Regions from separate parts of the Paenibacillus sp. BT-177 genome, predicted to be linked through region 2. Evidence: riboswitches for the same ligand, from Rfam matches in the RefSeq annotation. Region 2 holds a riboswitch; each other region holds the start of a gene.
What was found. A riboswitch is a leader RNA that binds a small molecule or an ion and turns the genes downstream of it on or off. The one in region 2 is predicted to bind glycine.
Positions count from the first base shown of each region.

Region 1: linked by a shared signal. The riboswitch ahead of gcvT (glycine cleavage system aminomethyltransferase GcvT) and the one ahead of OIU26_RS16535 (alanine/glycine:cation symporter family protein) in region 2 are both predicted to bind glycine.
Region 3: linked by a shared signal. The riboswitch ahead of sdaAB (L-serine ammonia-lyase, iron-sulfur-dependent subunit beta) and the one ahead of OIU26_RS16535 (alanine/glycine:cation symporter family protein) in region 2 are both predicted to bind glycine.

Region 1 is NZ_JAOYTP010000001.1:1,223,792-1,231,559, forward strand. Features, by position in the region: gene OIU26_RS05605 (PTS sugar transporter subunit IIA) at 1-292, opposite strand, end outside; gene OIU26_RS05610 (BglG family transcription antiterminator) at 289-2,364, opposite strand; gene OIU26_RS05615 (PTS mannitol transporter subunit IICB) at 2,448-3,926, opposite strand; gene gcvH (glycine cleavage system protein GcvH) at 4,353-4,751, opposite strand; glycine riboswitch at 5,144-5,243, shown strand; glycine riboswitch at 5,244-5,340, shown strand; gene gcvT (glycine cleavage system aminomethyltransferase GcvT) at 5,420-6,520, shown strand; gene gcvPA (aminomethyl-transferring glycine dehydrogenase subunit GcvPA) at 6,644-7,768, shown strand, end outside.
Region 2 is NZ_JAOYTP010000005.1:62,486-70,253, reverse strand. Features, by position in the region: gene OIU26_RS16555 (beta-glucoside-specific PTS transporter subunit IIABC) at 1-1,593, opposite strand, end outside; gene licT (BglG family transcription antiterminator LicT) at 1,819-2,667, opposite strand; gene OIU26_RS16545 (LacI family DNA-binding transcriptional regulator) at 2,901-3,872, opposite strand; gene OIU26_RS16540 (glycoside hydrolase family 1 protein) at 4,083-5,540, shown strand; glycine riboswitch at 5,709-5,793, shown strand; glycine riboswitch at 5,805-5,899, shown strand; gene OIU26_RS16535 (alanine/glycine:cation symporter family protein) at 6,058-7,476, shown strand; gene OIU26_RS16530 (iron-containing alcohol dehydrogenase) at 7,534-7,768, opposite strand, start outside.
Region 3 is NZ_JAOYTP010000011.1:12,027-19,794, forward strand. Features, by position in the region: gene OIU26_RS22615 (serine hydrolase domain-containing protein) at 1-206, shown strand, start outside; gene OIU26_RS22620 (Ig-like domain-containing protein) at 344-2,680, shown strand; gene sdaAA (L-serine ammonia-lyase, iron-sulfur-dependent, subunit alpha) at 2,833-3,732, opposite strand; gene sdaAB (L-serine ammonia-lyase, iron-sulfur-dependent subunit beta) at 3,722-4,411, opposite strand; glycine riboswitch at 4,623-4,737, opposite strand; gene OIU26_RS22635 (ThuA domain-containing protein) at 4,952-6,556, shown strand; gene OIU26_RS22640 (ABC transporter ATP-binding protein) at 6,885-7,768, shown strand, end outside.

The sequences.
Region 1 (7,768 bases), on a different contig from region 2:
TGCCGATCACCATGTATGCTTTTTCTTCCCCGAAATCTACGCCTTGCGGGAACTGAACGATGGAGATGCCAGTGGATTGAACAAGTGTCTTAGATTCCTTGGTACCATGTGGAATAGCCAGCCCGTTCCCGATATAGGTGGATACAATCTCCTCGCGTTCAAGCATCTTGTCAATGTACTCAGTTGTAATATGTCCTGCATCCAGCAGGATTTGTCCTGCCATACGAATCGCCTCATATTTGTCTTTGGCGGTTGCGTTCATTTTTATTTTGTCTATCGTCATAATACTCACGGTAGGTTCCTCCCTGTCCCTAATTTACTGTGAAAAAATTCAGCCAGCTCAGTCGATATATAATTGGCAATCTGATCTCTGCTACCGTGTTCCAGTAGTGTAATCATGTCTTCCTGCAGCAGTAATGCACTAATCTCGCTCAATACCTCCAAGCTTTCTTTCGGTAACTCACGAGGTCCCAACATCAGCAGAACGCATTCTACTTGTTCGTCTACATCCGCCAACAGCGGCTCAGCCAGCCTATACAAGGTCAGCGAAGGCTGGCGAATATAGGGACTGCGTGTATGAATTAAAGCAACGGAGGTATCAGCAATCACCTGACTACCTTGGCGCTCTCTTTCCATAAGTTGTTCAGCAACAACAGAAGGCTCTGTGACATTTCCCCGCCCTGCCTCCAATATGCATATAGCCTCTATGGTAGCTGGCATATCCATCCCTTGATTTTCCAGTGGATACACTTGAAATTGCTGTACAATGTGCACAATCTCCTCAAGACTTTTCCGTAGACCAGTAAGCCACTCCATGCCCTGGCCGGGCAGAACAGCCTGTTCCTGACGATGATCACTGAGTTGATTGAGTGTAATATGCTGAATGAAATGACGCAGGCGCTCACTCTCCTCTTGCGTCAGCAGCGGGCTGATTTTGAGATACCGATCCGGCTCAAGCGGCAGCTCCACTGTCGAAATGATCAGATCATAATCCTCCTTGGGAATCCGCGTTGCCTCGTACCATGAGGCCCTATCCACGATTTTGATCTGTGGCAGCTCCTTGGCCAGTCTTGTTGCCAGAAGTCTGGAGGACCCAATTCCGCTCGTGCAGACTACGATTGCTCGAACCTCCCGCTGCAATTGTCGCAGCCGCTCCAACGAAGCGCCAAAATGCATGACCAGAAATCCGATCTCTTCATCTGGTACTTCCATTTCTGTCATATCCGCCGCAGCCTTTTTGACCGAGTCGAACAAGCTGCCGTAATCCTTGCGGATTTGCTGAAGGAGAGGGTTGCGGATCGCTCTCCCTTCCCTCAAACGTTTGAATACTGGAGCCATATGGGCAATTAGCCCTTCACGCAGGACACGATCCTCTGCTAATGGTGTGCCTGTCTCTGCCTCTACACGACGAATCAACTCATGAACCGACTCCAGCAGTACAAGATCATCCAGTGGCAGCAAGCGGGTGGAATGATCCTCAGCATCACGGAACAGCAACCCGAAATAACATCGTTCCGGTTCTGGAAATTCAATATCCAGCGCCGCTGACAACTCTGCGCATATGCGCTCCACCATAGCTGTGCGCAGCATGATATTATCCTCTGAATCTGTTTTCGAATACGAGAGACGATGATCCACAACGTACCCAAGGCGCAGACGTGCCAGAGAAACGCAAATTTGAATCAGCAGTTCCATATATTTGCTTTCCACCATGTTTTTCAGCCATTGATCATGAGGCTGCCAGAGGGCATTCTCCACGGTTAGCAGGTTCTCTCTGCCAATCATCTCCAGCAATTTTTCTGTGACACGTGTTACGGGACGAAGCTCCTCTCCGGAAAACAGATCCGATTCATCCAAATATTCGAGAGCAAGCTCAGAAATCGCCCGTCTTTTGTCTATCTCCCGTCCTGTAATCTCGACACCGTATCCCCGTCTGCGCACAAGCATGAGCCCTCGATCTTCGATCCAGCCTTGTAATTCGTCCAGATCATGACTGACCGTAGTTACTGTGACTTTCAAATCCGATGCTAGCGCCAGCAGCTTGATCGGCTCCTGTGTATCCAGCAGCATGCACAGAACTACAATTTTTCTCTCCTCAGCCGAGTATTCGTCTGACTTCGTATGCAGCAATTGCTCCCGCAGACTTGCAAGCTGAATCGGGTCGGCATCCACAAAAATACCGATCCCTGATTTTTTCTCCAGCTTTACCTCATGAGCCGCCAACCAACATTCAACTGCGCCAAGTTCCCGATGAACCGTCCTTGTGCTGACATTGATCTTCTCAGCAATTTCCCCGGCCGTAACCTCTTGGGGCTGCTCCAAAAGATACTCTACGATGTCAGATTGTCGTTTCGTAATATTCATAAGCGCATACCGTTCCTTCCCAAGCTCTCATCCCTTCCAGCAGGAAATACAAACTGTATACAGCCGGCCTGACTTTATGGGGATTAAGAATCGGATTTCAGCCGTTCAACCAGCGCTTCGTATTCAGGGCTCTTCAGGAAATTGTCAATGGAAATGTGCTCAGCATTCGGGGCTACCGTTTTAGCCCGGTCTGTCAACGTTTTTTGTGTAATGACAATATCCGCATCCTGTGGAATTTCACTGATTGCCGTATTCGTTACCGTAACGCCCACGCCCGCCTGTTTCATTTTTTTGCGCAAAATTGAGGCTCCCATGGCGCTTGAACCCATACCTGCATCACAGGAAAAGACAATTTTATTCACCTCGGATTTATCCTTAAGCGTTCGATCTGCGGCAATCTCGGCAGCACGATCGGATGCGCGGTTATCTTCCATTACAGTGGCGTTAGCACTTGCACCCTTGCTTTGATTTTTCATATCTTTCAGACGGGATGCAGCTTCCTCCAGCCCCTCTTCCTTTTGCTTACCAGTTTTGAGTAATACTGCGGCAACCGCAAAGGATACGACCGCAGCTGCGATTACTCCGCTCAGCATCGGCAAATATCCGCCTTTGGGTGTCATCAGGAAGTAAGCAATGATACTGCCTGGTGAAGGAGCAGCAACCAGTCCGGCACCTGTCAACATAAAACAGAAGGTTCCCACAACACCCCCTGCTATAGCAGCGAGAATCAGAATCGGCTTCATCAAAATATAAGGGAAATAAATTTCATGAATCCCGCCGAAAAAATGAATAATGACTGCACCAGGAGCAGACGACTTCGCAGAGCCTTTACCGAACAGGCAATAGGCCAGCAAAATACCGAGTCCCGGGCCAGGATTGGATTCAAGCATGAACAAAACGGATTTTCCTGTTCTTGCAGCTTCCTCCAGCGCAATCGGACTCAATACTCCATGATTCAGTGCGTTGTTGAGAAATAATACTTTTCCGGGCTCAATAATGAGATTGACAAGCGGTAGTAGCCCTGCGTTCACGAGGAACTGTACCCCTGTCGACAACACTTGACTGATGGTTTGCACGACCGGGCCGATCGCCACATGCGCTAGTAGTGCTAGAATGGCACCGATAATCCCAGCCGAGAAATTATTGACCAGCATTTCAAAACCTGATTTGACTTTGCCCTCAATGGCCTTATCGAACTTCTTCAATATCCATGCAGCCAGCGGACCAGCTACCATCGCACCCAGGAACATCGGGATATCGGCCCCCACAATGACACCCATCGTCATAATGGCACCGATCACACCTCCACGCTGTCCGTGAATCATTGTGCCTCCCGTGTAACCGATCAACAGCGGCAGCAAATAATTTTTCATCGGGTCAACCAGTTGTGCAAACCCCTCATTCGGGAACCACCCGGTCGGAATAAAAAGTGCTGTAATTAATCCCCACGCAATAAAGGCTCCCATATTGGGCATAACCATACCGCTGAGAAAACGGCCAAAACGCTGTACGGCGACACGAGCGCCACCGCTTGAACTGGACTTTGTGTCCACTGTGCTCATATTCATATCCTCCTTGTGAGTAACTAGCATCACTACCTTTTCTTAAAATTCATACTAAATGACAGCGCTCTCTTCATCAACGAAATGAAAACGTACTTTCGTCATGAACGTTGATGACAACATTTAAATTTAAAATAACGGACAACGTATTATACCTGCATAATTCTTCTTAATATGACCGATAACAATAGAAATTAGTCGAAAAAACAGTGCTGTAAATCTGCACCTTATATAGAGGAGCTCACCTCTAAATCTAATAAATTGACGTAATTACGTCTTCTAAAAGACAACAAAAAAATAGCCGCCATGTCAGATCATAGCGACTATTTTATACACAAAACGAGCGGACTAACGATGCTTTTATTCAATTCAATATCCATATAAAAATTTAGAATAAAGCGCTAATATTCCATCTTATATTGCTCATTATTGTTCATCCGAAATCAACTGCTCGTACTGATCCGCAGACAGCAGCTTGCTCAGAGCTTTCTCGACATCATTGCCCATCTCTACTTCGATCATCCAACCCTCTTCATAGGGTGATTCATTCACCAGCTCAGGTGTACTTTCCAGAGCTTCATTTACTTTCAAAACGGTTCCCGTCACCGGAGCAAAAAGATCGGATACGGTCTTCACCGATTCAATTGTACCAATCTCCGTCCCCTGTCCAATCGTTGTTCCCGCCCCAGGTAATTCCACAAAAACAATATCACCCAATTGATGCTGTGCAAAGTCTGTAATGCCGATCCGCAACGTCCCATCCACTGTGCGCTGAACCCACTCATGTTCGTCTGTATACCAAAGTTGCTGTTTCACTTCACTCATCCTGCTTCGCCTCACTTCCACATGAATAAAATGCTTTTGATCACCTGTATTAGACAAGTTAAGATTATGACAACAAGAACATCCATGTCAATAATACTAACAAAAATACTCCATACCAACTAATATAGCGCAGTCTATAAAAAATGATAACTTGTAACAAACGCTTACATATCCTTATTTATACAATAAATGTTTTTCATATTGTTTTATATGACATTTTTATTGACATTTTGAATGGATTTGCGTATTAATGGGTTATAGTAATTGCTTTTGAAAATACCTCGACAACTGCAAACGCGGATGAACGCGGAGGGAGAGACTACCAAAAATATTCGCATCGCTGTTGTCGTTTGTGAGACAGTTGGGCACGCGAATCGGATCAAGTTGTTATCTGCAAAACCGGGTAACATACCGTTGATCCAAAAGGTAGCGCCGAAGGAGTAAACTTGCATTGCAGGTGAATCTCTCAGGCAAAAGGACCTCTGCCGGACGCATCTCTGGAGAGCATCCGTGAAAAGAGCGGATCACCCAAGGGGAAACCTGGTTCACACCGGGGTAACTTTCTGGTATCAAGGACAGAGCTGAAAGAAGAGTATGGACTGCCGTCTATACGTTTCTTTTAGCCTGTCTTTTTTGTTTAGCCGATTACACTGGATAGGAGTGGAAAAATGTCTAATTTGCGAAGAACACCACTATATTCGTCCTACGGGACGCAGCCCGGGGTTCGTTGTATTGACTTTGGCGGGTGGGAACTCCCCGTTCAGTTTAGCGGCATTCAAAAGGAGCATGAGGCCGTCCGACAACGTGCAGGTTTATTCGATGTATCGCATATGGGCGAGTTCTTGGTTGAAGGCAAAGAAGCTGAGGCTTTTTTGCAACAGGTAACCACAAATGATGTCAGCCATTTGGAACCGGGCCAAGCACAATATTCACTCCTGTGTTACCCCGATGGAGGCGTAGTGGATGACTTGCTTGTATATTGCAAAGGACCAGAGCGCTACATGCTCGTTGTGAATGCCTCCAACATCGACAAAGATTGGGATTGGCTCATACGCCACGTACCAGCATCGGTTCATCTGGAGAATGTGTCTGATGCGATAGCATTGCTGGCATTACAAGGACCGGAAGCAGCACGTATTACCGCAGCCGTGACAGATACAGATATTACGAATCTGGCATCTTTCCGATTCCATGAGAACGTGCAATTGTTCGGAGCAAAAGCACTTGTCTCGCGAACTGGATATACCGGCGAAGACGGTTTTGAATTTTATATCTCTGCTGAGGAAGCACCCGCCGTGTGGGATGGTTTGCTTCGTTGCGGTGAATCGTATGGACTGATTCCCGCTGGACTTGGTGCTCGCGATACGCTGCGCTTCGAGGCACGGCTACCGTTGTACGGACAGGAGTTATCTGCCACAATTTCACCGCTTGAGGCTGGTTTAGGTTTCTTCGTCAAGTTGAACAAAGGAGATTTTATCGGCAGGGAAGCACTGCAACGTCAAAAAGAACAAGGAATTCCTCGCAAGTTGATCGGGCTGGAAATGATTGACCGCGGTATCCCGCGCGCTCATTATCCGGTGTTCGCTGAAGGTCAACACATCGGTGAGGTCACAACGGGTACTCAATCGCCCACCTTGAAGCGTAATCTGGGGCTGGCCCTGGTGGACAGTCGTTTTAGCACCCTATCGACACCGCTGGAGGTCGAAATTCGTGGTAAACGCCTGCGTGCGGAAGTGGTCCCAGCCCCCTTTTATAAACGGCTACGCTGATCTTAATCCTCTTCATTCTAAAAAAGCGATCATGTCAGAAATAAAATTCTGGATTTTCCAATTACGACTATGTATTAGCTAATTTACTATCTAAATTTTGCTTTTCGAAAGGAGCCAGAACCTATGAAGCAGCATCGCTATCTCCCCATGACCGAACAAGACCAAACCGAAATGCTGCGTGTGGTGGGCGTATCATCCATTGATGATTTATTCAGTGACATTCCAGAGGCTATTCGATACCAAGGGGAACTCCCTCTTTCCTCTCGGCTCGACGAAAGAGCCTTAACCCGCCACATGACCGAGCTGGCCGGACGAAACGCCAATACAGATACACATGCCAGCTTTCTTGGTGCAGGTATTTATGATCATCATATTCCATCCGTTATCCAACACATCACCTCACGTTCCGAATTTTACACAGCCTACACCCCCTATCAGCCGGAAGTAAGCCAGGGCGAGCTGCAAGCCATTTTTGAATTCCAGTCGTATATTTGCGAATTGACAGGTATGGCGGTAGCTAATGCCAGCATGTACGATGGGGCTACAGCTCTGGCGGAAGCGGGCTCATTGGCCGCTTCCGCCACGCGTCGTAAACAGCTTATCGTATCAAGGTCTGTCCATCCAGAGGCACGTCAGGTATTGGCAGCCTATGCACGCGGATTGGATTTGGACATTGTGGAAATCGGCTGTTCGGATGGCGTAACGGATGTCGATGTACTAGCCACGGCCGTATCGGAACAGACGGCGGCTGTTTTGATCCAAAATCCCAACTTTTTCGGAGCCGTGGAAAATCTGAAGCCGATGGCTGACCTCATCCATGCGCATCAAGGGCTTATGGTTGTTAGTGCCAATCCACTGGCACTAGGCTTGCTAGAGACCCCTGGTAAGCAAGGCGCGGATATTGTTGTAGGAGACGCGCAGCCACTTGGGATCTCGTCCTCCCTCGGCGGTCCGACCTGCGGTTACTTCGCCGTTTCCCAGGCGCATATGCGCCGTATCCCTGGGCGTATCGTAGGCCAAACCACAGACCGTAACGGCAAACGCGGCTTCGTGCTGACCTTACAAGCGCGGGAACAGCATATCCGCCGCGAAAAGGCCACGTCTAACATTTGCTCCAATCAAGCGTTGCTCGCTTTATCTGCATCTGTATATTTGTCTGTCATGGGTAGACAGGGGATCAAGGAAGTAGCCGAGCTAAATTTGCATAAAAGCCGTTATGCGTTAGAGCAATTGCTGAGCTTGAAAGGT
Region 2 (7,768 bases):
GGAAGTAATACCGATGGCATGTCCGGTCGGGAATACGGTCGTAATCGTTCCGTTAACCGGAGATGTCAGCACACCCTCTGTAGGATCGATCAAGATTCCTTTTCCCATAGCGCCTGAAGCAAAAGCAACATCAGAAGATTGTTCCAATGGCAGCACTTTACCTTGCAACGGACTTACGAGGATTTCCTTTTCGATTGTTACTTCTTTTTTTACGGGTGCTGTTTCTGTTTTTGCAGCTTCTTCTTTTGGATCATCAAAGCCCAAAATCATAACCAATACAACTGCGAGTACAAAGGCAACAAGTAAGCCGAGGACAACCCACAAGAATCCAGCTCCAAAATAAGTTGGAAGCGCCAGTAAACTAGGCAGGGAGAAGGATTTTGCAGTCGCTCCACCGGAAGCGATAATCGCGCCCCCAATACCACCAGAAATACAAGCATAAATGAACGGCTTTTTCAATTTCAAAGTTACACCATAAATCGTAGGTTCAGTAATCCCGAATACAGCTGCCAGTGTAGAGGAACCAGCCAAAGCCTTCATTTGAGTATTTCGTGATTTCAGGAATACCCCCAGTGTTGCACCAGCTTGAGAAAGTACGGCTGCTGTAAGCATTGGAAGCATCGTGTCATAACCCAATGTTTGAATATTGGACAGCATAATAGGAACGAAACCCCAGTGTACGCCGAAAATAACAAATACTTGCCAGAATGCCCCAGCAACAGCCCCGGCGATCAATGGGCTTAAATTGTATACCCATGTAAAACCGTTCGCCAAGCCTTGACTAATCAGGTTACCGACTGGACCAAAGGCCAAAAACGTCAATGGAACAACGACCAGCAGTGATAGCATAGGTACGATAATGTTTTTAACTGATTGATGAACAAAGGAATTAAACCAGCGTTCCACATAGGATTGTACCCATACCGCGAGAATAATTGGGATTACACTGGAACTGTATTTTATCAGAATGATTGGAATCCCGAGAAAAGCCAGTTTTGCCGGATTGTCCACCGCTGCAATAACATCCGGGTACACGAGTGCTCCAGCAACTGCGACTGATACAAAGGCATTGGTCTTAAATTTACGGGACGATGTAATAGCTAGGAATATAGGCAAGAAATAAAATACGCTGTCCGAAGCGGCATTCAGAATGAGATACGTACCGCTTGCAGTATCAATCCAATGAAGCGACGCAATTAAGGCCATAATCCCTTTGAGCAAACCTGCTCCGGCAAGAGCACCCAAAAGAGGGGAGAAAATGCTGGAAATGATATCGACCGCTTTGCCGAGAAAATTCGTTTTTTCGGAAGATTCTTCTTTTTTCGCATTTGGATTATCCGCATCCTGCAGATTTGTTTCTGCCATCATATGCTCAAAGACTTGGCCTACATTGTTACCGATGACCACTTGGAACTGTCCGCTGCTTTCCACCACTGTAATGACACCAGGCGTAGCTTCCAGTGCAGCTTTGTCCGCTTTTGTGCGATCCTTTAATTTAAATCTCAAGCGTGTAGCGCAATGAAATACCGAATTGACATTCTCTTCGCCGCCAACGAGAGTCACTATTTTTTTGGATAGCTCTTTATCACTCATGTTCAGAACTCCTTAAGTGTTATTCTTGCTACTGATAGGATTTACCGTTTACAGCTGTTGCTAAGATGCGCCGGCGTGCATCTTTATAACCTTGTAAACAAGAAAAACCTAAACTCGTGGTGAAAACGACGCACTCCTTCTATGAGGGAACGTTGATTTCACCATCAGTTTAGGTTTTGCCTGCCTTACCAGTCACAATCCATGAACGATGAGGATATGAAGTTTTTAGCCTGATATGTTATTACGCTCAGTTACCCGATGAATGTGAATCGTTAGATATACATATTCATCCTTGCTTAAATATTGATCATATGTTTTTTCCAGATATTCATTAATTTTTTGGGCACAAGCAAAAGCTTCGGTATATGTTTGCTTTACCTGGTTGTACAAAAATTCTTCACCACTGTGAATAACCTCTTTGCGAATCACTCGCATTGCAAAATATTGCAAATGGGTCAAAAATCTCGAATAGCTAAAAGAAGACTCATCCAGCACAATCCCATAATGATACGTAATAATGTTCAATATGTGTTGGACAATCTCGGTCATTTTCAGTGTAGCCTTCATCTCGTTACCGTCGATCCGTGCATTCACCATATGCAATGCAATAAATCCCGCTTCGTCTTCGCCCAATTTTACACCGAGCGTATTTTCTATTTTTTGCAGAGCATCCAGTCCAACTGCAAATTCTTTTTTGTAAAAGCGTTTAATTTCATACAGCATCGCGTTTTTGAGTGCTAATCCTTTTTCTTCCCGCTGTATGGCAAAATGAATATGGTCGGTCAATGTTAAATAAATGTTATCACTTAACTCCGTATCCAGCACTTCTGCTGCATGGGTCACGATTTCATTCACGACCTCCAGATGAGACACGGGAATATCGTTCAGCAGCTCAGTTAGTCTGGCCGTGAACTCGTTTTCATTTAACATGAAAATCTTATCTATTTTATGATCATCGACTTGGTCGCCAGCCACCTTTTTGAAGGAAATACCTCTTCCCATGACGATAACCTCTTTGCCTTTATCATTTTTAGTCAACAGGACGTTGTTATTGAGCACCTTCTCAATAATCATTGAAGTTCCCCCTCCCATCCTTTACCAATAAAAAATGCCCAAGCACAATTCAATACTATTGTTAGCAATAGCACTCAATTGAACTCAGGCATTGCCCGCATCACCGGTCACAATCCTTCGATATAGTGCTATTGTAGCACAAAAAAAAGCGATTTCAACATATTTTATTCTCTTTCGACAAAAAATATTTTATATTAACGCCCATTTGCCTAGTTTGCGAGTCAACAGTAACTTTAAGTGGTCGTACGCTCAATGAGGCTGTACTCCAGCGAATGAAGCTCCATTTGGCGTCCAATCAGCTGAGGAGAAAGCATGAAAAAAGCATTTTGTGCCTGAGCCATAATGGGATTTTGAACCGTTGTAATTCCCATCGTGTGCGCCAGCTCCGTGTTATCAAACCCAATAATCGCCAGATCTTCTGGTACCTTCAGCAATTGTCTGCGCGCTTCGCAGAGAATGCCCACTGCTACATAATCGTTTGCACACAAAATAGCCTCCGGAAATTCCTCACGATGCTGTAATAAATTGCGCACAACCTGTTCGCCGTCACGAATGTTATAAATAGAAGAATAGTTCCAGTGCTGCAACACTGGCAGATTGTGTTCACTCATGATCTGCTCATAAGCTCGTTGTCTGCTGTGAGTATTGATGCTGCTTGGACGACCAAAAGCATTGGCTATACGTGTATAGCCTTTTTGTATCAAATGTTTGAGCGCTAACATATATCCTTCATACTGATCCATTGCGACGGAGCGAATATCGGTATGCTCCATTCGCTGCCATGCCACGATCGGTCCATATTTGCAATAAGTACTCAAAAAATCAGTGTCATTCACGCAGGAAATGATAACCAGCGCATCGACTCTTTTTCTTTTTAAATCCTCGAAAGCTTGAAGCTCTTTCTTTTTGTCTTCTCCCGAAGTATAAATAATGGTTTGAAATTCATATTGTCCTGCGATTTCTACAAAGCTGTCCAGAAATGCCAGAACAATTTCATTAATAGTTGATGTGATGATACCAATCTGAAGCGTTTGGCCCTTGGATAAAGAAATCGCATTCCGATTAGGAACATAATCCAATTCCTGCATGATTTTCAAAATTTTAGTTCTGGTTTCGTGGCTTACATGGGGGGACTGATTTAACACTCTGGATACCGTAGCTTTGGAAAAGCCCGCCAGTTTTGCAATTTGATCAAGATTCGACATGATGCTTCTCCTCACCTAAGAAAAAAATACTTGACATGAAACGCGTTACAACAATTAGGATGCTTATGAGGGCATTACGTCTATTTTAAAGCATCTGTCGATGCATTTCAAAGGAGAACGGTTACCGTTAGTTATGGATTCGCATTGCAGCACCTGACGGGTTACTGACTAAAGTGAAAACATTAAATTAAGGAAAGAGGTTTTCATACCATGACGAAGACGCTAAAAGGATTCCCGAAAAACTTCCTCTGGGGCGGGGCAACTGCAGCCAACCAATTGGAAGGTGCTTTTGACGTAGATGGAAAAGGTCTGTCCAGCGCAGACATGATAGCCTATGTACCTAAATCAGAACGTAAGAACGATCATGCTATAGAAATTTCGTCCGAACGACTGGAGGACATCTTGGCAGGGAAGGTAAACGCCCGTTTTCCAAAGCGTGAAGGTGTGGACTTTTACCACCACTACAAAGAAGATATTGCCTTGTTTGCAGAAATGGGCTTTAAAGTATTCCGGATGTCCATCCACTGGTCGCGGATTTTCCCGAATGGATATGATGCCGAGCCGAATGAAGCAGGATTGCAATTCTACGACAATGTATTCGATGAGCTGCGCAAGTATGGTATTGAGCCTTTGGTAACACTGTCGCATTATGAAACACCGCTAGGTTTGACACAGAAATATAATGGCTGGTTGGGACGCGAAGTCGTGGATCATTACGTAAAATATGCCGAAACGGTATTTACACGCTATAAGGATAAAGTAAAATACTGGCTGACCTTTAACGAAATTAATGTCATGACTATGAGCCCGTTTACAGGCGGCGGTGTGGTTATTGACCGTGTAGAAAACAAGCAACAAGCGATATATCAAGCATTGCACCATCAATTTGTAGCAAGTGCATTGGCGACCAAACGGGGACATGAGATCATTCCGGGCGCTCAGATCGGCTGTATGCTGGCCCGCATTGAAAGCTACCCACATACGTGTAACCCAGAAGATATCCTGAAAGCACAGCATGAAAATCAAATGAACCTGTTCTTTACGGATGTGCATGCTAGTGGGGAATATCCCAACTATATGAACCGCTATTTTGAAGAAAATAATATTGTGATCCAGACAGAACCCGGCGATGCCGAAATTTTGAAAAATAACACGGTCGATTTTATCTCATTTAGTTACTATATGACCTTGACCGTATCGGCAGGGCCAGAAGGCGAAAAGGCAGCAGGGAACCTGATAGGCGGTGTGAAAAATCCGTATTTGCAGTCCTCCGACTGGGGATGGCAGATCGATCCGATCGGCCTGCGTGTTACACTGAATACGTTTTATGATCGCTATCAAAAGCCACTGTTCATCGTGGAAAATGGCCTGGGTGCGTATGATAAGGTAGAAGAAGACGGCTCTGTGCATGACACGTATCGCATTGATTACTTGCGTCAGCATATTGCCCAAATGAAGGAAGCGATTGCTGACGGTGTTGATCTGATTGGTTACACCAGCTGGGGACCTATCGACCTTGTGAGCATGTCTACGTCCGAAATGTCCAAGCGCTACGGATTTATTTACGTTGATCTGGATGATGACGGTAACGGAACGCTTCAACGCTCCAAAAAGGACTCATTTAACTGGTATAAAAATGTGATAGCAACCAACGGTGAAGAATTATAATTCCATATCGTTTTGGCGGGTACAGCAGAGAAAATCCTCAGGATGCAATCTGCTGTACCCGCTTTTTGTATAGACACTCTATTGATTCTTTCCGAGGGCTTCACAAATTTTTCACTTGTAATAAGCTGAAATTTTTCTGTATAATGAATAAAAATTTCATATGTCTGGTTGATGTTTGCGGGAGATGGAATGAAAGTTCCAACCGAAGGGGCAAAACTCTCAGGTGCTTAGGCTGATTTACAGCAACGAGCAGGGACCGTAAACGGACAGAACTCTGGAGAGACCCTTAATTGGGCGCCGAAGGTGCACCGCAGATCACATCTGCTTAAACTCTCAGGCAAAAGGACAGAGACGCGAATAACCTGTGACAGGGATAGCCCTAGGCTTTTTATAAGCTTTTAGAGGTGAAATCCTGCACAAGATGGTTGTATTTTTTCGTGCCTTTAACCTCTCCAGGAGTCGAATCAACAGATTTGACTCTTTTTTGTTTTCTACTATGCTGGAGGAGCGGGTTGAAATGAATTTGGTACATGTGTTAGAAACGATTAGCAGTTGGATATGGGGGGCGCCTCTCATCATCCTTGTTATGGGAACGGGGTTATGGCTGACCATACGTCTAAAAATGTTGCAGGTATTCCGCCTGCCCCTCGCGATCAAGCTCATCGGTAAGGCCCCGAATGAAGGTAGCGGGGATGTAAGTAGTTTTGCGGCTTTGAGTACGGCATTGGCGGCTACCGTCGGTACAGGAAGTATTGTCGGTGTAGCGACAGCCATTAAGCTGGGCGGGCCGGGTGCCTTGTTCTGGATGGTCGTTGCAGCCTTCTTTGGGATGGCGACGAAATATGCGGAAGGTGTACTTGCGGTAAAATACCGGGTGAAGGATCGGAATGGACAATTTTCCGGCGGCCCGATGTATTATATTGAAAAAGGCCTGGGACGCCGTTTTAAACCGTTGGCGATGCTGTTTGCTTTTTCAGGGATGCTGGTAGCGTTGTTCGGAATTGGAACATTCCCTCAGGTCAAGGCGATTGTATCTTCGACTGAAAACAGTTTTGGCGTTCCGCCGATTGTAACGGCGCTGACAATTGCTGTCCTTACAGGTCTTGTGACCATTGGTGGACTCAAAAGCATTGCCAAGGTATCGACGAAGGTCGTTCCTTTTAAAACAGGCCTGTATGTATTAATTTGTATCATTGTACTGATTCGATTTGCTGACCAACTTCCTGCCGCAATTGCGCTTGTGCTTCATTCGGCATTTTCAACTACATCGGCAACCGGCGGATTTGCAGGAGCTACGATTATGCTGGCCATGCGCAGTGGGGTAGCCAGAGGTATTTTTGCCAACGAAGCTGGATTGGGGAGCGCACCGATTGCAGCCGCAGCTGCCAAAACCAAATGGCCTGCAGAACAAGGGCTGATTTCCATGACAGGCGTATTTATTGATACGATGGTTATTTGTGTGATGACCGGGTTGACGTTACTGGTTAGCGGGGTGTGGAGCGGGCCTACCGATGCAGGCTTGATGACTCAGCAAGCATTTTCCAGTGCATTTCCGCTGGGAGCAGAACTGCTCACCATCATCCTGATTATGTTCGCATTCACCACCATGCTCGGCTGGAACTATTACGGAGAACGCTGTGTTGAATATTTGCTTGGGGTCAAGTGGATCAAGCCTTATCGTTATTTGTTCATTGTACTGGTTGGCGGGGGCGCGTTCATTAAATTGGATGCGATTTGGCTGCTGGCAGATATTTTTAACGCAATGATGGCTTTTCCGAACCTGATTGCACTGCTCGGCTTGTCAGGCATTGTCGTTGCAGAAACCCGAACCTATATGAACTCTTTGTACCCTAATAAGAAAAAGGGCATTCTTGCAGGTGCCAATGTAGGGGCGGCTATTCAAGTAGAAGAAAAAGGACAAACGATCAATTCATAAATAATAAAAGGGAGTGCTCTCAGCCATCACAGGCTTGAGGACACTCCCTTTTAATTGTTATAACGATGCACGCAAAATAGCTAAAATATCTTCCTGTTTCAGCTTTTGATAATTACCGAAACCTCCGTGCTCCATTTCACGGGCCGCAATGCTTGCGATGTTTTCCAATTGTTCATCATTAATGTTGTAATCGGCCAGGGTAGAAGGGGCACCAAGACTTGTCCAGAACGCACTTAGACGGTCAATACCTTCCAAGGCAATTTCTCTGTCAGTTTTACCTACAGTGTCCAAG
Region 3 (7,768 bases), on a different contig from region 2:
GGCTGGGTGTACGCACGTTAATGGATAAAGCGGCTGGGCATGCAAACAGCTCGATTGGAGAATTTGGCTGGACGGGAATGGCAGGCACCTGGGTTTCTATAGATCCGAGCGAACAGTTCTCCGTCGTTTATATGCATCAGCTTGATCCCAATATGGAAGAGTACCACCATTTAAGAATTCGTGCAGCAGCTTATAGCTGTCTGTAAGTTCCGATTCTAGTTAATAAGGACCAAATTTTCTCTAAAGTCTAAACTATTCTTTTCCATATGACGACATAAAACGTAGGTGTAGGGATTTTGCGAAATCCTTAATTTTTAGCTTTGAAATGGGAGGGAATTAGATTTTGAAGAATAGATGGTCCGGTTTTCTGGCGTTGGTCATCCTGATTTCAAGTTTTACATCATATGCAGGGTTTGCATCTGCAGCAGAAGCAGTGCTTTCCAAGATTGTCCTTTCGTCTAACGAGGTAACTTTGCAACAGGGGGATACAGCTGCGTTGACGGCAACGGCTGTTTATAGCGATGGGACAACCTCAAATGTAACCGTAAGCACAGATTGGAAAAGTGATAATACATCTATTGCTACGGTGTACAATGGTACAGTTTCAGCCAAAGCTGAAGGGGAAGCCACTGTGATTGCGACCTATAAGGAGAAGGTACAATCCGTTCAGGTACATGTAACGAAAAAGGTTAAGGCGCTGACATCCAATGTACAAAGCCTGAACTTGCGTTCAAGCGGTACAGGACAGATCAATCTGACAGCGACTTACAGTGATAATACAACAGCTCAGGTTTCAGGTGATGCGACCTGGACTTCGGATAATCAGAAGGTAGCGACTGTAGTCAACGGATTAGTTACTGCTCAGGGAGCAGGTTCAGCTAATATTAAGGCTGTATATGGACAACAGACCGTAACGATTGCTGTACAGGTAGAGCAGGTCAAACGGCTGGATGCCAGTACATCAGAGGTTTCTCTTTTGTTAAAAGATACGGAGAAGGTTAAATTGACAGCCACGTTCCCGGATGGATCGACTCAGGATGTTACAGAGTCTGCCGAGTGGAGCTCCAGCAATACAGCCGTGGCAGATGTTCTGAAAGGCACTATTACCGGCTATAGCACAGGGAAGGCGACAATCACAGGTAAATATGGCACGATGTCCGCTACGATTGCGGTGGATGTGGATCAGACGAATAAGCTGAAAGCCAGCGAAACCAATATTTTTCTCCGTTTGGATGAATCAAAAAAAATACAGGTATCTGCTGTGTACCCGGATGGTACGGTAACAGATATCACAGATAAAGCTGCTTGGACATCAAGCGATGAAAAAATTGCAACAGTGAATAAAGGAACGATTATGGCCATTGGAGCGGGTTCGGCTACAGTGACCGCTAAGTACGGAGATAAGACGGTTTCGATCAAGACAGATGTTGAAACCTCTAGATTTCTGGATTTAAGCGAGGACAAGCTCAGCTTGAATGCTAAGGAATCCAAAAAGCTCAAGCTGACCGCAACCTATGTAACAGGGACGGAAGAAGATATCACAAGTAAAGCAGAGTGGAAGTCCAGTAATGAAGATATCGCTTTTGTCAGCGGGGGAGAAGTCACAGGTTATAAAACAGGTGAGGCAACGATCACAGCTTCTTATGGCGGCAAAACAGCCACAGCTACCGTATCCGTAAACGTACCTGGTGATCTATCTTTGTCCTCTAAAACGGCAACGATAGATATTAATGAGGACTATACTGCGACTCTGACGGCTACTTATGCGGACGGGCGTAAGGAAGATGTTACAAAGGATGCAGAATGGACTTCAAGTGCGGAAGATATTGCTTCTGTGTCCAAGGGAACGATTACGGGTAAAGCGGCCGGTAAAGCGGTTATTACAGCGACCTATAACGGCAAAAAACTGACGATAAACGTACAAGTAGGCCTTGTAGACCGTCTGGAAACAGACTCGCGCGTAATTGCACTCGGTGCTCAGGAAACGAAGCAGCTGAAAGTATCAGGCGTTAAGAGTGGCGGTACAAAAACAGACGTAACCAAGGACGCCACTTGGACTACTAGCAATGTAAAAGTAGTTGAAGTTAGCGAAGGTTTGATCAAAGCTAATGCTAGCGGTAAGGCAACGATCACTGCTTCATATGGCAAGCAAACCATTACATTTACGGTAGAAGTAGACGTAGCACAAAAGATTGAAGCGGATGCCATTGCGTTATCACTGAAATCCGGGGATCAAAAAACGATTGCGATTGTGGTTAAATCCAGTGATGGTAAAGAAAAGGATGTTACAACCCAAGCTGAATGGAAAACGTCCAACTACAGGGTAGCCACCGTCAAAAAAGGTCAGGTTACCGCGATCAGCTACGGTAAAGCTAACATTCAGGCGAAGTTCGGCGGTAAGGTGATCAGCGTGCCTGTTGATGTTGATACGCTTAAATATCTGCAAACGGACGAAGTCGCCTTGACTTTGAAGGCAGGGCAGCTGGCTAAGGTTACGGCTACAGCCACGTATAAGGATGAGTCGGAGAAGGATGTCTCCAAGCCGGCTGTCTGGTCCTCGTCCAGAATTATTGTTGCGACGGTCAAAGACGGTAACATTAAAGCACAGGGCAAAGGCAAAGCTGTAATTACCGTGAAATATGCAGGTAAAATGACGAAGGTACAGGTAACTGTCCAGTAATCTGTAATCAATTGAAAAGAAAAGGAGCAAGCATGCGTCTAGGGACGACATGCTTGCTCTTTTTTTAAGGACGAATTCTCTTTCCCTTAATGTGTGGGAGAGATATTCGTTTTGTTTTGTAGAGGAAAAGTAGTTGGTTTAGAGCTTAGAAGCTACGACTTATCTTTCTTGGCCAGTGTGTTGCGTGTAAGGGATTCGGTCAAACGCTTGCCAGTCGGTGTCTGGGCCAAGCCGCCTTTGGCGGTCTCGCGGTGCTTTGACGGCATTGCGCTGCCGACTTCAAGCATCACGTCAATGACTTCGTCAGACGGAATGGCGCTGCGCACACCCGCCAAAGCCATATCCGCTGCGGCAAGTGCGGTCACGGCTCCCAGCCCGTTGCGCACGATACACGGAATCTCGACGAGTCCGGCGACGGGGTCGCATATCAGGCCGAGCGTGTTCTTGAGCGCTAGGCCTACGGCGTGAACGGCCTGCTCAGGTGTGCCACCGCGTAGCTCGACCATAGCGCCAGCGGCCATCCCGATGGCTGAACCAATCTCAGCCTGACAGCCTCCCTCCGCGCCGGAAATGAAGGAATTGTTGGCGATGACGTAGCCAATGGCTCCGGCTGCGAACAAGCCGTGCACCATATGCTCATCATCCCAGCCGAACCGCTCCTGCGCACTAATGAACACACCGGGGATGACTCCGCATGAACCTGCAGTGGGCGTGGCGACAATGCGCCCCATGGACGCATTAACCTCCGACACGGAGAGCGCATAAGCCATGGCGAGCGCGGAGGCATCGCCGGAGCAGGTTTCCCCTGTCCGCAGATATTCGGCTAAGCGCTTGCCGTCGCCGCCCGTTAATCCACTGCGGGATACGGTGTCTTGCGTCTGACCACGATGAACGGCCTCCTTCATGACTTCATAATAATCAGACATTTGGCGGAAAATTTCTTCTTCCGTTGTATTCGTCTCTTGTACCTGCTCTTGAATCATCAGGCGGCCAATCGTGGTGGATTCCTCCGCGCATATAGCGCTGATTTCATGCAGATGGCTAAATCGCATCAGATTCAGCTCCTTTTTTCAAATTAATCGTTTTAATTTCGTACATATGTGGTAAGGATCGTAGTTTTGCGATTAATTCAGCCGTAGGAGGACTGTCCGTTTCGATGGCTGTAAGTGCTTCTCCATCCCGACCTTTGCGATCCACGTGCATATAGGCAATGTTAATGTCAGCAGCGCCGAGCGCTGAAGTCACCGCACCTAATGTACCGGGCTTATCCGAGTGAAGAAGCACCAACGTAGACAGCTCTCCGGTCAGGTTGACTCGGAATTCGTTGAGCTGCTGGACATGGATGCTGCCACCGCCGATGGAGGAACCCAGCAGTGTACGCTGATCCTCACCCTTCCACAGCTCAAAACGGACGGTGTTCGGATGGGGGGCGGGTAGTCCGCTGACGGCAAATTCCACGGTCATCCCGGCCTGCTCCGCCCATTGCTCGGCATCTGGAATTCGGTGGTCGTCTGTATCGTAATTGAGCAGTCCTGCGATGAGCGCTAGGTCTGTACCGTGTCCTTTGTATGTGTCGGCGAAAGAGCCGTACAGTGTCATGCGGGCACGGTCAGGCTGCGTCCCGAGCCAGTGACGGGCAACGCGTGCAAGCCGCACCGCGCCTGCAGTGTGTGAACTGGAAGGTCCGGTCATGGCCGGACCGATAATGGAAAATACATCTTTGAAACGCATGGTGTGGCCCCCTGTATGTTCTAGTACCATAGTATATGGTATTTCCGCGTTTTTGCGCGGCTATGACGGTTCCTAATGCTGACGTACAATGTGAGCGCAAAAAAGGACAGGATAAGGAAGTTTCCCTTATCTCTGTCCTCGTTACCTGAGAGTTTCGTGCGGTGTCCTTACCGCCTTACCCCTTGGGTGGCTTGCGCTCTCTCCAGAGTTGCGTCAGATGACGATACATGGACCTGAGAGATTATCCGCCAGCCGGGTGTTGGCGTCTTGCTCCTTCGGTGCCGCCAGCGTGTAAGCCCCTGGACAGACTCTCCCGTCATCTTCATTCGCGTATACCGTTCTACATATCTTTCTTAGCGTAATGTATGCCGTGCTCGGTGTCAATCGCAGGGTTCAATTTTTACATAAACAGGCGAGTTTCCAATAAAAAAGATTAAAATTTACATAATTATGGATGAAATCAGGAAGGAATTAGAAGATTGATAGCTAATCTGATAGAGGACAAGCACATTTATGGAATTATAGGAGGGATATTGACGTATGGTAAAAGGCTTGCGGTTCACAGGTTCACGCTTGAAAGGGGTGCTGCATCTGGCAGCGATCGTATCGCTGCTGATCGGGATCTTCGTTCCATTCGGTCAGGTCAAAGCGGAGGGAGCACTGACAGTAGCCGAGGCACTCCAGCGCCAAGGCAGTGGAGGCACAGTGACGGTGGAAGGTTACATCGTCGGACATGCTACCGGATCGAAAACGGCTAATTTTTCTTCTCCGTTTGCGAATGATTTTAACGTACTGATTGCCGACCAGGCCAATGAACGTAGCACGTCTAATCTATTGGATGTACAGCTGACATCAGCGTACAGAGGGCAATTTGGGCTAACAGGCCATCCTGAGCTGATTGGCAGCAAAATCCGTGTGACGGGTACACTTGGCACCTACAATAATTTTGGTGGAGTGAAAAGTCCAAGCACTGTTGAACTGGTGAACGGAAGCGAGCCGGGGGAACCAGGTGAACCTGGCGAACCTGAACCTGGAAACCCGGGTCAACCCGGTACTACACTGCCGGATGGCAACGGCAAAAAGGTGCTGTTCGATAATACGCACGCACAGACGGCTGGGGCAGCAGATTGGGTCATTGAAGGCGCCTTCTCCGACTTTGCCAATGGATTGCGTAATGTAGGTTTTACAGTGGACCAACTGAACCGTCCCATTCCTTTTACTTATGGAGAACAGGCCATAACCTATGATAAGCTGCGCCAATATGATGTGTTCATCATCGGTGAAGCGAATGTTGCTTTTAAGGCATCCGAGCAGGCTGCCCTGCTGCAATATGTGAATAACGGGGGAAGTGTTTTCTTCATCTCCGACCACTATAATGCGGACCGTAACAAAAACCGTTGGGATTCCTCTGAGGTTATGAATGGCTACCGTCGTGGAGCCTATACTAATCCGGCCAAAGGGATGACTACAGAAGAAGCAGCATCACCGGCGATGCAGGGGTTAACTAGCTCCGATTGGCTGGCGACCAACTTTGGTGTTCGTTTCCGTTACAATGCGCTTGGCGACGTGAATGCTACGGACATTGTAGCCGCAGATCAATCCTTCGGCATTACCAAGGGTGTACGCTCGATTGCCATGCATGCGGGATCTACGCTGGCTATTATTGATCCTACCAAAGCCAAAGGAATTGCCTATATCCCTACAGGTACGAAAAAATGGGGTAATGCTGTAGACCATGGTGTCTATAACGGTGGAGGCCGTGCGGAAGGGCCTTATGCTGCGATCTCCAAGGTGGGTCAAGGCAAGGCAGCATTTATCGGTGATTCTTCCCCTGTAGAAGATGCTACACCGAAATATGCGCGTGAAGAAAACGGACAGTCGAAAAAGACATATGATGGTTTCAAGGAAGTGGACGATGCCACCTTCCTGGTGCAAACGGTCCAGTGGCTTGCGTGGAAGCAGGACTACACCAAATTATCCGATGTGGCAGGTTTAACGCTGGATCAACCGACGAAGCTTCTGCCGTTTGAGGAGCCTGCGGCTTCCACAGAACCGCAACCCGAGCCTTGGTCTGCTCCAGCAGCAGGCTACAAATGGTACGATCCAAAAACGTTCAAGTCGGGCTCTTATGGAGCGGCTTCGTAATAAACGTAAAGAATTCAGTGTGAGCGGTTGGGTGCTAGTTTGCCGTTTGATCCTCTGTAGGGGATCAAACGGCTTTTTTGTGATGAAAATTAACCTGTGGTTGGTTATTTGATTACATTTTGTGCCAGGAAAGTCGCGCTACTGCTGGATCATTGATTTTTTAAATGATGTTGATAGCATAATCTTAATTGATATATCCATATACTGGTGATAGGATGTATTCAAATTATTCCGACAAAAACGGTATGTAATGTTCATGAGAGGTTTTAAACATCAAACATGGTGAGAATAAGCGGGACAAGACCATGGAGAATGGAGGAAGCGCGCATTGAATATCAAACCTGTGTTGGAGATTAAGGGATTATCCGTATCTTTTCGCATCAAGGATCAATATCACCCCGCAGTCGACCATCTGGATCTGACGGTCAATCCCAATGAAGTGCTGGCTGTAGTCGGAGAATCCGGTTGTGGCAAAAGCGCGCTGGCACTTTCGATCCCACAACTGCATGACATGGAGCGAACACGTGTCGAAGGAAAGGTTCTTTTTAAAGGCACGGATCTGATCCGTCTCTCCTCAGGGCAAATGAATAAAATCCGCGGAGCGGGCATTGGCATGATCTTTCAGGACCCGCTGACAGCACTTAACCCGTTAATGTGCATTGGTAAGCAGATCGAGGAAAATCTCGATTATCATACGTCCCTATCTACGAAGCAAAAAAGGGAACGTGTACTGGAGCTACTGGAAAGCGTGGATATACCCAACCCCGTACGTGTGTATGAACAGTATCCGCATGAACTTTCAGGAGGGATGCGCCAGCGTGTGATGATCGCGATTGCCATAGCTTGCCGACCCTCTCTTATTATTGCAGATGAGCCGACGACTGCGCTCGATGTAACCATTCAATCGCAAATTCTTGACTTGCTCAAACAGCTTCAACAGGAGACCGGAAGCGGAATTATTCTGATTACGCACGATCTTGGCGTTGTGGCCGAAGTAGCCGACCGTGTGGTGGTCATGTATGCCGGAGAAATCGTGGAGAGCGCTGATGTTTTTGAATTATTTCGGCATCCACAGCATCCGTATACGCGTTCCTTGCTAGCCTCCATGCCGGGATCGCATACCAAGGGAGAACCGCTGCATGTCATCGGTGGTATTGTTCCCTCCTTGCAAGATATTCCTCGCAATAGCTGTCGCTTTGCTTCGCGTATTCC